DNA from 3 places in the Brevibacillus sp. MCWH genome. Region 1 is predicted to be linked to each of the others. Evidence: predicted binding sites of a transcription regulator. Region 1 holds the regulator's gene; each other region holds the start of a gene.
The links. The regulator LexA, encoded in region 1, represses DNA repair genes until DNA is damaged. The targets are predictions, from matches to a motif close to CGAACATATGTTCG.

Region 1 (4,178 bases):
CCTGTTGATTCCCGCGTCTTCGTTTTTCCGCTGAGCAGGTCGTCAAAGGAGCTCGCTTGGCCCATCCCGCCATGCGATGAACATTGTCTTCCGCTTCGGTTGATGAATAGGCAGGCCTTTCGGCCTGGAGATCATTTTTTGTGGACGCTAACTCAATGAACCGTTTGTCTTCAGTCTGAGCAGCCCCATGGCAGGGGCTGCGTTATGATTGTTCGTTTTCCAAACGTTTCTTTTTCACCCATTCATTCCAGTATTCAACTTCCTCAGCGCCTTCACCTAAAACTTCAATTTCGCCTATACAATATTCACAGATGTAATAGATTTCTCCATCACGGAGAATGGAGCACTTCTTTGGTCTCAAATGCTCGATTTCGCACCAAAAAGAAAGTTTCTTGCAATGTTCGCATCTTATATCATCGTCTTCCATATTACTTTTGTACCTCCTAAGTATTAATCGACCGTACACTTACAGACGTATTCCAAAGAATACATTAACCATAATGATAAAATATGTCAATTATTACGATTTATGGAAAAAGAAAAATCTGTTTATTTTTACTGATACGTGCATACTGACCAAGATGAGTCATGTGAAAAACGAATCCAGGCAGTGATAAACCAGTAATCCGCTTGCTTTCCAGCACGGATGTGAATATGAAATGGAACCGCATGGGGCCGTGTAATTTTGCAGCCTGGCTGGCTTCTGCAAAAATGTGGACGAGAATATATAGAAGGATGCAACGATTGGCGAGGTAATCCGTATATCCTAAGAGAAAGGAGTGTGCCCGATGGAAATACTGCTGTGGATTGTCATCGTGGCGTTGTTTGTCGCAAGCATCGCCGGTATTTTTCTTCCGGTTTTGCCGGATACGATTTTGCTTTGGGCCGGGTTTTTGCTGTACCACTTTGTCCTCGCCGAACCGGGGGCCGGGCTGCCGGCGTCGTTCTGGTGGGGGATGGTGGTGCTGAGTGTGCTGCTGTACGGCGCCGATTTGCTGACCAACATGTACTTCGTGAAGCGGTACGGCGGTTCCAAGTGGTCGTCGATTGCAGCGGCGGTCGGTATCTTTCTCGGGATTTTCCTGTTCCCGCCGTTCGGGATGCTGATCCTGCCGTTTTTGTTTGTGGTGTTGGTGGAGCTGTTCGTATCCAACCAGCCGTTTGAACGGGCGATTAAGGCGGGGGTGGGATCGCTCGTCGGATTTCTCGGCAGCGCAGTCGTCAAGGTCGTCCTGCAAATCGTGATGATCATCTGGTTTTTCATCGCCGCCCTGTAGATCGTGCTCCAAGAGGGCGAGATGCAATTCCTGCACCGGATCGTTCCGGTCTGACAGCGCCATAGAAAAAACAAGCCCGTATCTTTCGACGATGGTCGGAAAAGATACGGGCTATTCGTTTTCCTAGTGAATCAACCGGTACACTCCGATGACTTTTCCCAGAATGGTGACCGAGTCCAGGATGATCGGCTCCATCGTGGAATTCTCCGGCTGCAGGCGGAAGTGGTTTTTCTCCTTGAAGAACCGCTTGACGGTGGCTTCGTCCTCATCGGTCATGGCCACGACAATGTCGCCGTTGTTGGCCACGTTTTGCTGGCGCACGATGACGTAGTCGCCGTCGAGGATGCCTGCCTCGATCATGCTGTCACCCGACACGCGAAGCATGTACACCTTGTCCGAGGTGACAATGTGTTCCGGCAGGGGGAAGTAATCCTCCACGTGTTCCACGGCCGTAATTGGCTGCCCGGCCGTTACCTTCCCGATGACGGGCACGCGCACGACGGATACTTCATAGTCATCCTGATAGCGGTCGCCATCGGTCAACAGCTCAATCGCGCGCGGCTTGGTGGGGTCGCGCCGGATCAATCCTTTCTTTTCCAGACGGGCCAGGTGACCGTGGACGGTGGAGCTGGAGGCCAACCCGACGGCCTCGCCAATTTCACGAACGGACGGCGGATATCCCTTGTCGCGGACTTCCTTGCGAATGAAATCGATAATGGCTTGTTGTCTGCTGGATAGCTTGGACATGGACCACACCCCTGTTTTCTCGAACATGTTTTCTATATTGTACCATGGGATCTTGCGTTCGACAAACGTTAGTTCGATTTCGCTTGACACAAAACACATGTTCGCATTATGATGAAAACAAGAATATAGAACGTATGTTTGCAGGGGGATGGTATCATGCATGCTGTATCCGCACACAACCGTTTCACCAAAAAACAGGAGCGCCATAGCCGCACTGGTGTGAGACGCGGTGGGGCATTGATCTTTTTCGTGGTATTCTCTCTCTTTTTTTACTTCCTGACAGAACTTGTGTTCGCATCGGAGTCGTCGTCGATCGTGCCTGTGAAGGTAGTGACCGTTCAGAAGGGTGACAGCTTGTGGAAAATTGCCGTTGAGCACCAGGACGAAGCCGACATGGAGGTGCGCGAACTGGTGTACGCGATCAAAAAGATGAACCGACTGGACAACTCCGACATATACCCCGGACAGCGCCTGGCTGTTCCCGTCGGAGAGTAGACGGCAGCCAAGACAGCGGGGCAGGCCAGTGTATATCCTTTCGCTTGCGTTGTGCCGCCGATGTGTTATAATAGAGCGGCATTACAGAGAGTAGGGGGAGAGGCTGTGGTAACCGACGCGGAAATCAAACGGATCAACGAGTTGGCCAAGAAATCCCGCGAACAAGGCCTGACCGACGATGAAAAACAGGAGCAGCAGGCACTGCGGCGCAAGTACATCGACGCTGTCAAGGCGTCCCTGCGGGCTAACCTGGAATCGATCCGCTATGTGGAAGATCTTGAGGACAACGGTCCCAAACATTAAGATAACGTGTACTGGCACAAAAAGGCATCCACGCGCTTCGCTTGGATGTCTTTTTCTACGACGAAACGGAGCGAACAGGGAGGAATGCGCATGTCGTGGCTTGCTGTGGCAGTGGGGGGCGCTGTCGGATCAATCGTGCGGTATGGATTGGGCCTGGTGCTGAATCAGCCGGGCTGGCCGGCAGGTACGTGGGGAGCCAATGTTGTCGGCTCGTTTTGCATCGGTCTTTTGTACGCCTGGGGAAAGGAGCGGGGGTTTCTCCCGCCGGAGCTGTACCTGCTTTTTACCACCGGGCTGTTGGGCGGCTTTACGACCTTTTCTACCTTTTCTCTGGAGGTCATCACCTTTTTTGGCGACGGGAACATTGGACGCGGATTGGCGTACGTGCTGCTCAGCGTCGGCATTGGGCTGTTGGCCTGCGGAGCCGGAGTCTGGCTGGGCCGGCATGTGGGCTGACGCCAGCGCGATTGAAGCGAAGGGAGGATGGACGTGACGATTCGGCATCCCGATTACGAACAGGAACAAAAGCGGCTGGATGAAACGGTGTCCGCCATTGAACGGGAGATCGAGATACTGCGCGAGGAAGTAAGGGAAGTGACCGACGACTACGTGAAGCAGGTGGTCGGGTACAAAAAGGCCAAGGAACTGCGGTATCTGGAAGACCAGGGGAAAGACAAACCTTACTTCGGCCGGGTGGACTTTCTCAAGGATGAGACATACGAACTGGACATCGTCTATATCGGCAAGCGCGGCATTGTCCGCAGCGATACGTTTGATGCGCTGGTCGTGGACTGGCGGGCTCCGATTGCCAGCCTGTACTACAGCGGCGAAAGCAAGGACGCCTTCTACCGGACCGACAAGGGCATCGTCCGTGGAGAAGTTCGCCTGAAGCGCAACTTTGCGATTGAGAAGGGAAAGATTACCGGCATCTACGACGGGGCGGTCAAGGAGACGATCCGCCGGGGTATCGGCCATCCCGACGAGTTTCTCGAGGAAGGGTATATCGATGAGTTCCTCGCCGCCAATCTCAACCAGACCAACGACAGTCGGCTGAAGGACATCGTGGCGACCATCCAGTCCGAACAAAACGACATCATTCGGGCGGACAAAGACCGTCCCATCGTCGTCCAGGGGGTGGCCGGGAGCGGGAAGACCACCATCGCGCTGCACCGCCTCTCCTACCTGATCTACAACTACCAGGATACGATGATGTCGAAAAAATTCATGGTGTTTGCGCCGAACCGCCTGTTTCTGAACTACATATCGGACGTGCTTCCGGAACTGGGGGTGGATGACGTCCAGCAGGCCACGTTCTTGGACTGGGCGGCCAAGCTGGCCAAGCCGCTTCTGCCCAAA
Region 2 (4,178 bases), on a different contig from region 1:
CGACGTAAAACTGCCGGCCGACGATGAACTGCACCGGCGTCGCCAGCGCCAACTGCACCCACGGATTCATGAACATCTCCGGCAGCCAGATGAACGAAGTGAAGGAAAAATGGCTGACCATCGCCCACAAAAGGGGGAGGGAGAGGATCAGGGAAAAGAGAAACTTCCCGGTTTGCCGGTCGATTTCCTCCGCCCGGCGGTCAACCATCTCCGCATCAGTCTGATCGTCCTTGGCAGCCGCTTGATACCCCAGCTTTTCCACCTGACGGATCAGGTCGTCCACGCCGACCTGCCCCGCGTCGTATTCCACGGTGGCTGTCTCCATGGCCAGGTTGACGTTTGCCTCCAGCACCCCGGGCAATTTGTGCAGCCCCTTTTCGATCCGGGCCGCGCATGCCGCGCAGGTCATGCCGGAAATCGAAACCGTCGCTTCTTTTATTTTCGCGCTCATCGCGTCTTCCTCCGCATCAAGATACCCACGAGGGGTATATTTTTGGTAGTATTCCCTCCAAGGCTCCTGTTTATTACATGCCCATTATATAATACCCCGGGTGGGTATATCAAGCATTTGCGCTAACATCTTCTGCCAAAAAAAGGGCGCCGTCCGTTTTTGGACAGCGCACAATGGCGGCCGCTGTTATTGCGGGCCGTTTCAGTTTTTCTTGGCGTGATAGGCGACGGCAATCTTCGCCGCTACTTCCGCGTTGTGTTTCACCAGAGCGATGTTGGTCTGCAGGCTCTTGCCGGCCGTCAACTGTTTGACCCGGTCGAGCAGGAATGGTGTCACTTGCTTTCCGGTGATGCCCTTTTCCTTGGCTTCCGCCAGCGCTTGCTCGATGACGGCTTCGATCTCGCGGTGATTCAGCGCGTCCGCTTCCGGCACCGGATTGGCGATGACCAGACCGCCGTTCAGTCCCAACTGCCACTTGGTGTCCATCAGCGTCGCCACTTCCTCCGGCGTGTCCAGGCGGAAATCGACACCAAAGCCGCTCTCGCGGGCAAAGAAGGACGGGAACTCGGCCGTGCGGTAGCCGACCACCGGCACACCGTGCGTCTCCAGGTATTCCAGCGTGCGGCCCAGGTCGAGAATCGACTTGGCTCCGGCGCAGACGACGGCCACGTTGGTTTGGGCCAGTTCGGTCAGGTCAGCGGACACGTCCCAGGTGATCTCCCCTTCGCGGTGCACCCCGCCGATGCCGCCGGTGGCAAACACGCGGATGCCGGCCAACTGCGCGGCGATCATCGTGGCGGCTACAGTGGTGGCGCCGATTTTGCCGCTCGCCAGAATGTACGGAAAGTCGCGGCGGCTTACTTTTTCCACCGATTTGTTGGTGGCAAATTCCTCCAGTTCAGCCTCGGTCAGCCCGATCTTGATTTTTCCGTTCATGATCCCGATGGTGGCCGGCACGGCGCCGTTGTCGCGGATGATGCGCTCCACTTCTTTGGCCATTTCGATGTTTTGCGGGTACGGCATGCCGTGTGAGATGATCGTCGTCTCCAGCGCCACGACCGGCTGGTTGTTCTCCAGCGCGTGACGCACTTCTTCCGTGCAGGTGAGATATTGTTTCATGGATTATCGCTCCTTTTCATATTGGCTTACTGTTTGTGCGAGCTGTTCCGGCTGCAGCAGCGGCGAGACCGACTGCTCCGTCTGCAGGGTCAGGGCGGATGCGGCCAATCCGAGGCGGCAGGCTTGTCCGAATGGTTCATTGTTGACGATGCCGTACAAAAGTCCGGAGGCAAATGCGTCGCCCGCGCCGGTGACATCCACCACCTCTGTCGGATACGGGGCCAGGTGCTCCGCCTGTTCCGCCGATTGATAGTACACGCCTTGCTCGCCCAGCGTGACGACCACCCGCTTGACGCCCCGCTCCCGGATCTGACGGCACGCCTCGGCGCACTCCTCGATCGACGTGATTGACATGCCGGCCAGCAGTTCCGCCTCTTCCCGATTGGGCAGGATCGCGTCCACGCCGTCCAGTCTCTCCGGCAGTTTCTTCGCTTTCGCGGAAGAGACTGGATCGACATACAGCGGGATGTTTTCCTGTTTGCAGCGCTGGATGATGTACGCCAGGCAATCCGCCGGCAGATTGGTATCGAGAAAAACGGCCCGCGCTGCCGCGATATGGGACCACTTGTCTGCAAACATCTCCGGGGTAAGCGCGTCGTAGATGTCCATGTTGGCCAGCGAGACCACCATCTCCCCGTCGATGTCCAGAAGCGCGGTGTAGGTGCCCGTGCGTTGGGCCGGCAGCCGCCATACCTGGCTGACGTCCACGCCGTGTCTTTTCGTCTCCTGCAAAATCCATTCGCCCTCTTTGTCTTCACCGACGCAGCTGATCAGCGTGACGCTTGTGCCCAGCCGCCCCAGGTTTTCGGCGATGTTGCGCGCAACACCACCGCACGACTCGGTGATGGCCACCGGATTGGACGAATGCAGCCGCACTTTTTGCTTCCCGCGCGCCTTCCGGTCCAGGTTGGCTCCGCCGATGCAGACGATCCGCCCTTCGTCGCGCAGCACATAGGCACGTCCCTTGATCTCGCCCCGTTTGGTGAGCTGGGCGATGTACCCGGCCACCGCCGAGCGGGAAATGCCGATCTTGTCGGCCAGCTCCTGCTGGCTGATAAACGGATTTTCACGAATGTAGCGCAGGATGAGCTGTTCCTTGTCCACGCCCCTCCTCCTTTCTTCCGACATCATTCCCTGTTTCTTATCACATTCTCTTTCTAAACAAAAGTTTATCATATAAACAAATGTTTGAGAAGAAAAAACACACGCCCCTTTCCCCAGACAAGAAACGCGCCTGCCGCCCCGCAACCAATCTTCGGCGCGCATCGGGATTGCTCCCGGCATGGGACAGGCATACCGAGACAAGCTGCATGTGCCGCCCTGTTTCGCGCACACTAAGCGAAAAACAGGTGGGATCTCAATTGGCTGATCAACGAGAAAAGCAAAACCGCGAAGACGAGTATTTTTTCTTTGACCTGTCCGACGAAAGCCACGAAAAACTGCTGGATAAAGAACTGCGGGAAGCGAAGGAAAATCCGCTGGGCCCGCTGGAGGAAGTCACCAAAGTGGAATACTAGGCCGTACTGCCGGCACCCTCTGCCCGCTCGCATCGCAAGCACCAGGGGGTGTCGCCTTTCATGCCGCTATCCCCTGTCAGCTCGGCTAATTGACAAGACAATCCCTCTCGTGTACCATTATCTCAAATTAGAGATATTAAACATCAAAACAAAAAGGAGGGCCATCCTTTATGACAGATACGCAGCAGCGAAACGAGTCACTTGAGCTCCTGATTGCGCTGTCCCGTTCCTACAACTGGGTCACGGCCCATGTCAACCGCGACATCCGCCGCCATGGATTGAACCCGACAGAATTTGGCGTCCTGGAAGTCCTGTTTCATAAAGGCCCCCAACCGTTGCAGCAAATCGGCGAAAAAATCCTGATCTCCAGCGGAAACATTACCTACGTTGTGGATAAACTAGAAAAAAAGAAGCTGCTGGTACGCAAGCCCTGTGCAGAGGATCGGCGCGTCATTTACGCGGAGCTGACCGACCAGGGCAAACAGTTTTTGGCTGATATTTTTCCGTCCCACAAGGAAGCGATCGAAAAGGCTGTGAGCGGCCTTACCGCCGAGGAAAAACAGCAGGCGATCGCGCTGCTGAAAAAGCTGGGGAGGGCCGCGCAGGAACGATTTTAGAAAATGCCTGCTGCCCGCAGCCAATAAAGACCTTGACAAAACAGCGGAGAGATAATAATCTTGAAATCAAGATTTACAAAACAAAGGTTATTGACTTACAAAATGAAAGGAGAAACCGCATGAGCAAAGTTCTGTTTGTGAAAGCCAACAACCGTCCCATTGAACAATCCGTCAGCGTGAAGCTGTACCACGCGTTTCTGGATAGCTACAAAGAATCCCATCCGAACGACGAGGTAGTGGAACTGGACCTGTTTGCGGAAAACCTGCCTTACTACGACGTGACGAAAATCAACGCCATGTACAAATCCGGCCAAGGCATGGAGCTGACCGCAGAAGAACAGAAGGCAGCCGATCTGGTGAACAAGTATCTGAATCAGTTCCTGGAGGCCGACAAGGTGGTGTTCGCTTTCCCGCTGTGGAACTTCACCGTGCCTGCCGTGCTGCATACCTACATTGATTACCTGTGCCAGGCCG
Region 3 (4,178 bases), on a different contig from region 1:
AGACGGCCCGGTTGCTCGCCGAAAACATCAGGGCGACGCTCGGCGCGGACGTCGGCATCTCCGTGACAGGAGTGGCCGGCCCAGACCCCGCAGAAGGCAAACCGGTGGGACTGGTCTACGTTGGCGTTGCCGTGGAAGGACTGCCCACGCTGGTCAAGGAGCTTCGCCTGGCCGGGCGGCGCCAGGCCATCGTCGGCCGGGCAGCGAAATTTGCGTTGTTTTACGCGTTGCAACGACTAAAAGAAAGGTGACAACACATGACGATTTTTTCTGATTTTCCTTTACATAAATCCATTCTGCAAGCCATTTACGACATGGGCTTTGAAGAGCCCAGCCCGATCCAGGCTGCCTGCATCCCGAAAGTACTGGAGGGCGGCGACCTGATCGGTCAGGCGCAAACGGGTACGGGTAAAACCGCCGCGTTCGGGATTCCGCTGATTGAAAAAGTGACGCCGGGCAACCGCGTGCAGGCGATTGTGCTCACGCCCACCCGCGAACTGGCCATCCAAGTGGCAGGCGAGCTTTTGCGCATCTCCAAATACAAAAAGGTGCGGACACTGCCGATCTACGGCGGACAGTCCATCGGCCACCAAATCCGTGCGCTTCGCCAGGGTGTCCAGGTCGTGGTGGGGACCCCCGGCCGCGTGCTTGACCATCTGCGCCGCAAAACGCTGAAGCTGGATCACGTACACACACTGGTCCTGGACGAAGCGGATGAAATGCTGGACATGGGATTCATCGACGACATTGAAACCATTATCAACCACCTCCCGGAAGACCGTCAGACCCTGCTGTTCTCCGCGACCATGCCGCCGGAAATCAAACGCCTGGCGACCCGCTACATGAAACAGCCGCAGACGATCGCTGTCAGCCGCGAAGAAGTGACCGCTCCACTGATCGAGCAGGTGTACTACAAGGTATTTGAACGGAACAAGGTGGAAAGCCTCTGCCGCATTCTGGACAGCGAAGACGTCGAGCTGGGAATCATCTTCTGCCGCACCAAGCGGGGCGTGGACGAGCTGACGGAAGTGCTGCAGGCGCGCGGCTACCTGGCCGACGGTCTGCACGGCGACCTGTCCCAGGCTCAGCGCGACAAGGTGATGAATGCGTTCCGCGAGGGTTCCATCGAACTGTTGATCGCGACCGACGTGGCGGCGCGCGGCATTGACGTCGGCAACGTCTCCCACGTCATCAACTACGACATTCCGCAGGATTCGGAAAGCTACGTGCACCGGATCGGCCGCACGGGCCGCGCCGGCCGCAAAGGCATTGCCATGACGCTGGTGACGCCGCGCGAGATGCGCCAGATGATGTTCATCCAGAAACAGACCAAAGCCCAACTGATCTGCCGCAACGTGCCGTCCCTGGAGGAAGTGGCGGAACGCAAGCAAGAACAGCTGCGGGAACAACTGGTCAACCTGCTGGAGAGCGATGGAGTGGCCGACATGTACCTGAAGGTGGCCAACTCGCTCATCGCTCAGTACCCGGCTGAAAAAATCGCCGCTGCGGCGCTGCACCTCGCGTTCCATACCGAGATCGGCGAGACGGACGATACCGACGCCTACAACTTCGGGGAGACGGGTGCCGCCAAGGGAATGGTGCGTTTCTTCCTCAACGTGGGCCGCAATGTCAACGTACGCCCGCAGGATTTGGTGCGGGAGATTTCCGAGTCCGTCGGAATCCCCGGAAAGGCGGTTGGCCGCATCGACATTTTCGAGAACTTCACCTTCGTGGAAGTTCCCGAAGACGTAGCCCCGTTCGTCTACGAATCGCTGCGTCAAACGCGCATCAACGGCAGACGGATCAATCTGGAGCCGGCAAAACCGCGCGCCAAGCGTTCCTGATACCGACAGCACGCAGACACAGGCCGTCACGTTCCGTTTTCGGGACGGACGGCCTCTTTTTGCGATGCGAATATTTGTTCGCAAAAAATACTTGGCAAACGCTTCTGTCTCGATGTATGATGAAGACAAGCAAATCAGTTACGAGTTGAAAGGGAGTGTACCATTTGTCAGATCGTCGCGCTGCTTTGGAAAACGCATTGCGTCAAATAGAAAAACAGTTCGGGAAAGGGTCCATCATGAAGCTGGGGGACATGGCCAACGTTCAGGTTTCCACGGTCTCCAGCGGTGCGCTTGCCCTCGACATCGCCCTGGGTGTGGGCGGATTCCCGCGTGGACGGATCATCGAAATTTACGGACCGGAATCCTCCGGTAAAACGACGGTTGCCCTTCACGCCATCGCCGAAGTGCAGCGCCAGGGCGGACAAGCTGCGTTTATCGACGCAGAGCACGCACTGGACCCGGTCTACGCGGCAAAATTGGGAGTAAACATTGACGAACTGCTGCTCTCCCAGCCTGACACAGGGGAGCAGGCGCTGGAAATCGCCGAGGCGCTGGTGCGTTCCGGTGCCGTTGACATCATCGTCGTAGACTCGGTAGCCGCGCTCGTGCCAAAAGCAGAGATTGAAGGCGAAATGGGAGACTCCCACGTGGGGCTGCAGGCCCGCCTCATGTCGCAGGCGCTGCGCAAGCTGTCCGGTGCCATCAACAAATCGAAAACCATCGCCATCTTCATCAACCAGCTCCGGGAGAAAGTGGGCGTCATGTTCGGCAATCCGGAGACGACTCCGGGTGGGCGCGCGCTCAAGTTCTACGCGAGCATTCGCCTGGACGTGCGCAAGGCGGAAGCGATCAAGGTGGGCAACGACGTGGTCGGCAGCAAGACCAAGATCAAGGTCGTGAAAAACAAGGTGGCGCCGCCCTTCAAAACTGCCGAAGTGGACATCATGTACGGTGAAGGCATCTCCAAAGAGGGCAGCATTCTCGACATCGGCGCGGAGATTGATGTGGTTCAAAAGAGCGGAGCATGGTACTCCTTCAACGATGAGCGTCTGGGTCAAGGACGGGAGAACGCCAAGCTCTTCCTCAAGGAAAATCCGGAAGTGGCGGCGCAAATCGAAGCCAAAGTACGTGAGTATTACAGCCTCAATCCTAGCTCCATCCCGAGCATGGAGCCGATCAACGATCCGGAGCAGGATGAGGAACCGGTATTTGATTTCGACTAATCGCATGACAGCCTGTCGGCCTGACAGGCTGTTTCATGTTCAAACCGCCCGGTGTGAGGAGCTGCGAGCCGGGCGGTGTTTGCCGTAAAGGGGGAGAGGCGCGATGAAAAGCGGCCGGATTACCGCCGTTCACCGCGACGCGAAAAACCAGCATCGCTATCATATTCAGATCGGCAATGACATTGTCTTTTCCGTCCATGAAGACATCCTTGTCAAGTATCAGCTGTTAAAGGGAACAGAGCTGGACGAGGCGTTTTGCCGGGAAGTGCTGGAGGCGGAAGAAAAGCACAAAGCCTACCTGTTGGCACTCCGCTATCTGGGCATCCGCCCGCGGACGAAAAAACAAGTCGCTTCCTATCTCCAGGAAAAAGGGTATGAAGGGGACGTGGCGGATGAAATCTGCCGCCGCATGGAAGAGCAGGGCTATCTGGACGATGAGCGGTTTGCCCGGCAGTGGGTCGATGAGCGGATGCGGCTCAAGCCGCGCAGCTCGTACATGATGCGGATGGAACTGCAGCAGCGGGGGATTGACAGCGACACGGCGGAAGCGGCCGTGCGCGCCGTTTCCTACGAGGATGAGCTGGAAGCGGCCCGCAGGCTGGTGGAAAAAAAGCGGCGGCACCGGCAAGGGCCGCCGGAACCGGACGAAGAGCGAAAGCTGCTGGCCATGCTGGCGCGCAAGGGGTTCGCCGGCTCAATCGTGCAGAGGATTCGCCGCGAAATGCGCGAGGACGTGGAGTCGTAGGCAGGAGCGGCACACTTGCAGTTCTTGACATTTCTTGTTCACAAATAATAAAATAGATGTGTATTTACTTGGTGCATCATACTATTTCGCTGATTTGATCGCTCGTTGCCAGTGTCACAACTGAACACCCGTACATACCAGTGCGGATTCAGCGGACCGAGTAAAATCGGTCTTGTTTTTTAACTAATACCAGAGCGAAACAACAGCGACACGCCATGAAAACGAATGTGTGGAAAGCGGGGAGATGTCTTACCACAAGGAGGTGAAACAAAAGAGCCTATGGCCATTATGGATCCGATTGTACTGATCGTGCTATTCGCCGTGCTGATTGTCGGTTATGGTGCCGGCTACTTCACGCGCAAATCC

Region 2: a site for LexA is predicted at 2,748-2,761, ahead of ETC00_RS10880 (carbohydrate kinase). Genes of this name have one in related genera too.
Region 3: a site for LexA is predicted at 1,912-1,925, ahead of recA (recombinase RecA). Genes of this name have one in related genera too.

The regions. Positions count from the first base shown of each region.
Region 1 is NZ_SDLF01000016.1:60-4,237, forward strand. Features, by position in the region: gene ETC00_RS14045 (hypothetical protein) at 203-427, opposite strand; gene ETC00_RS14050 (DUF456 domain-containing protein) at 789-1,277, shown strand; gene lexA (transcriptional repressor LexA) at 1,401-2,024, opposite strand; gene yneA (cell division suppressor protein YneA) at 2,181-2,519, shown strand; gene ETC00_RS14065 (DUF896 domain-containing protein) at 2,625-2,822, shown strand; gene crcB (fluoride efflux transporter CrcB) at 2,913-3,278, shown strand; gene ETC00_RS14075 (UvrD-helicase domain-containing protein) at 3,312-4,178, shown strand, end outside.
Region 2 is NZ_SDLF01000010.1:11,479-15,656, reverse strand. Features, by position in the region: partial or broken gene ETC00_RS10890 (heavy metal translocating P-type ATPase) at 1-496, opposite strand, end outside; gene ETC00_RS10885 (pseudouridine-5'-phosphate glycosidase) at 653-1,570, opposite strand; gene ETC00_RS10880 (carbohydrate kinase) at 1,574-2,674, opposite strand; gene ETC00_RS10875 (hypothetical protein) at 2,932-3,087, shown strand; gene ETC00_RS10870 (MarR family winged helix-turn-helix transcriptional regulator) at 3,258-3,704, shown strand; gene ETC00_RS10865 (FMN-dependent NADH-azoreductase) at 3,824-4,178, shown strand, end outside.
Region 3 is NZ_SDLF01000003.1:242,606-246,783, forward strand. Features, by position in the region: gene ETC00_RS04265 (competence/damage-inducible protein A) at 1-251, shown strand, start outside; gene ETC00_RS04270 (DEAD/DEAH box helicase) at 258-1,844, shown strand; gene recA (recombinase RecA) at 2,009-3,067, shown strand; gene ETC00_RS04280 (regulatory protein RecX) at 3,171-3,812, shown strand; gene rny (ribonuclease Y) at 4,101-4,178, shown strand, end outside.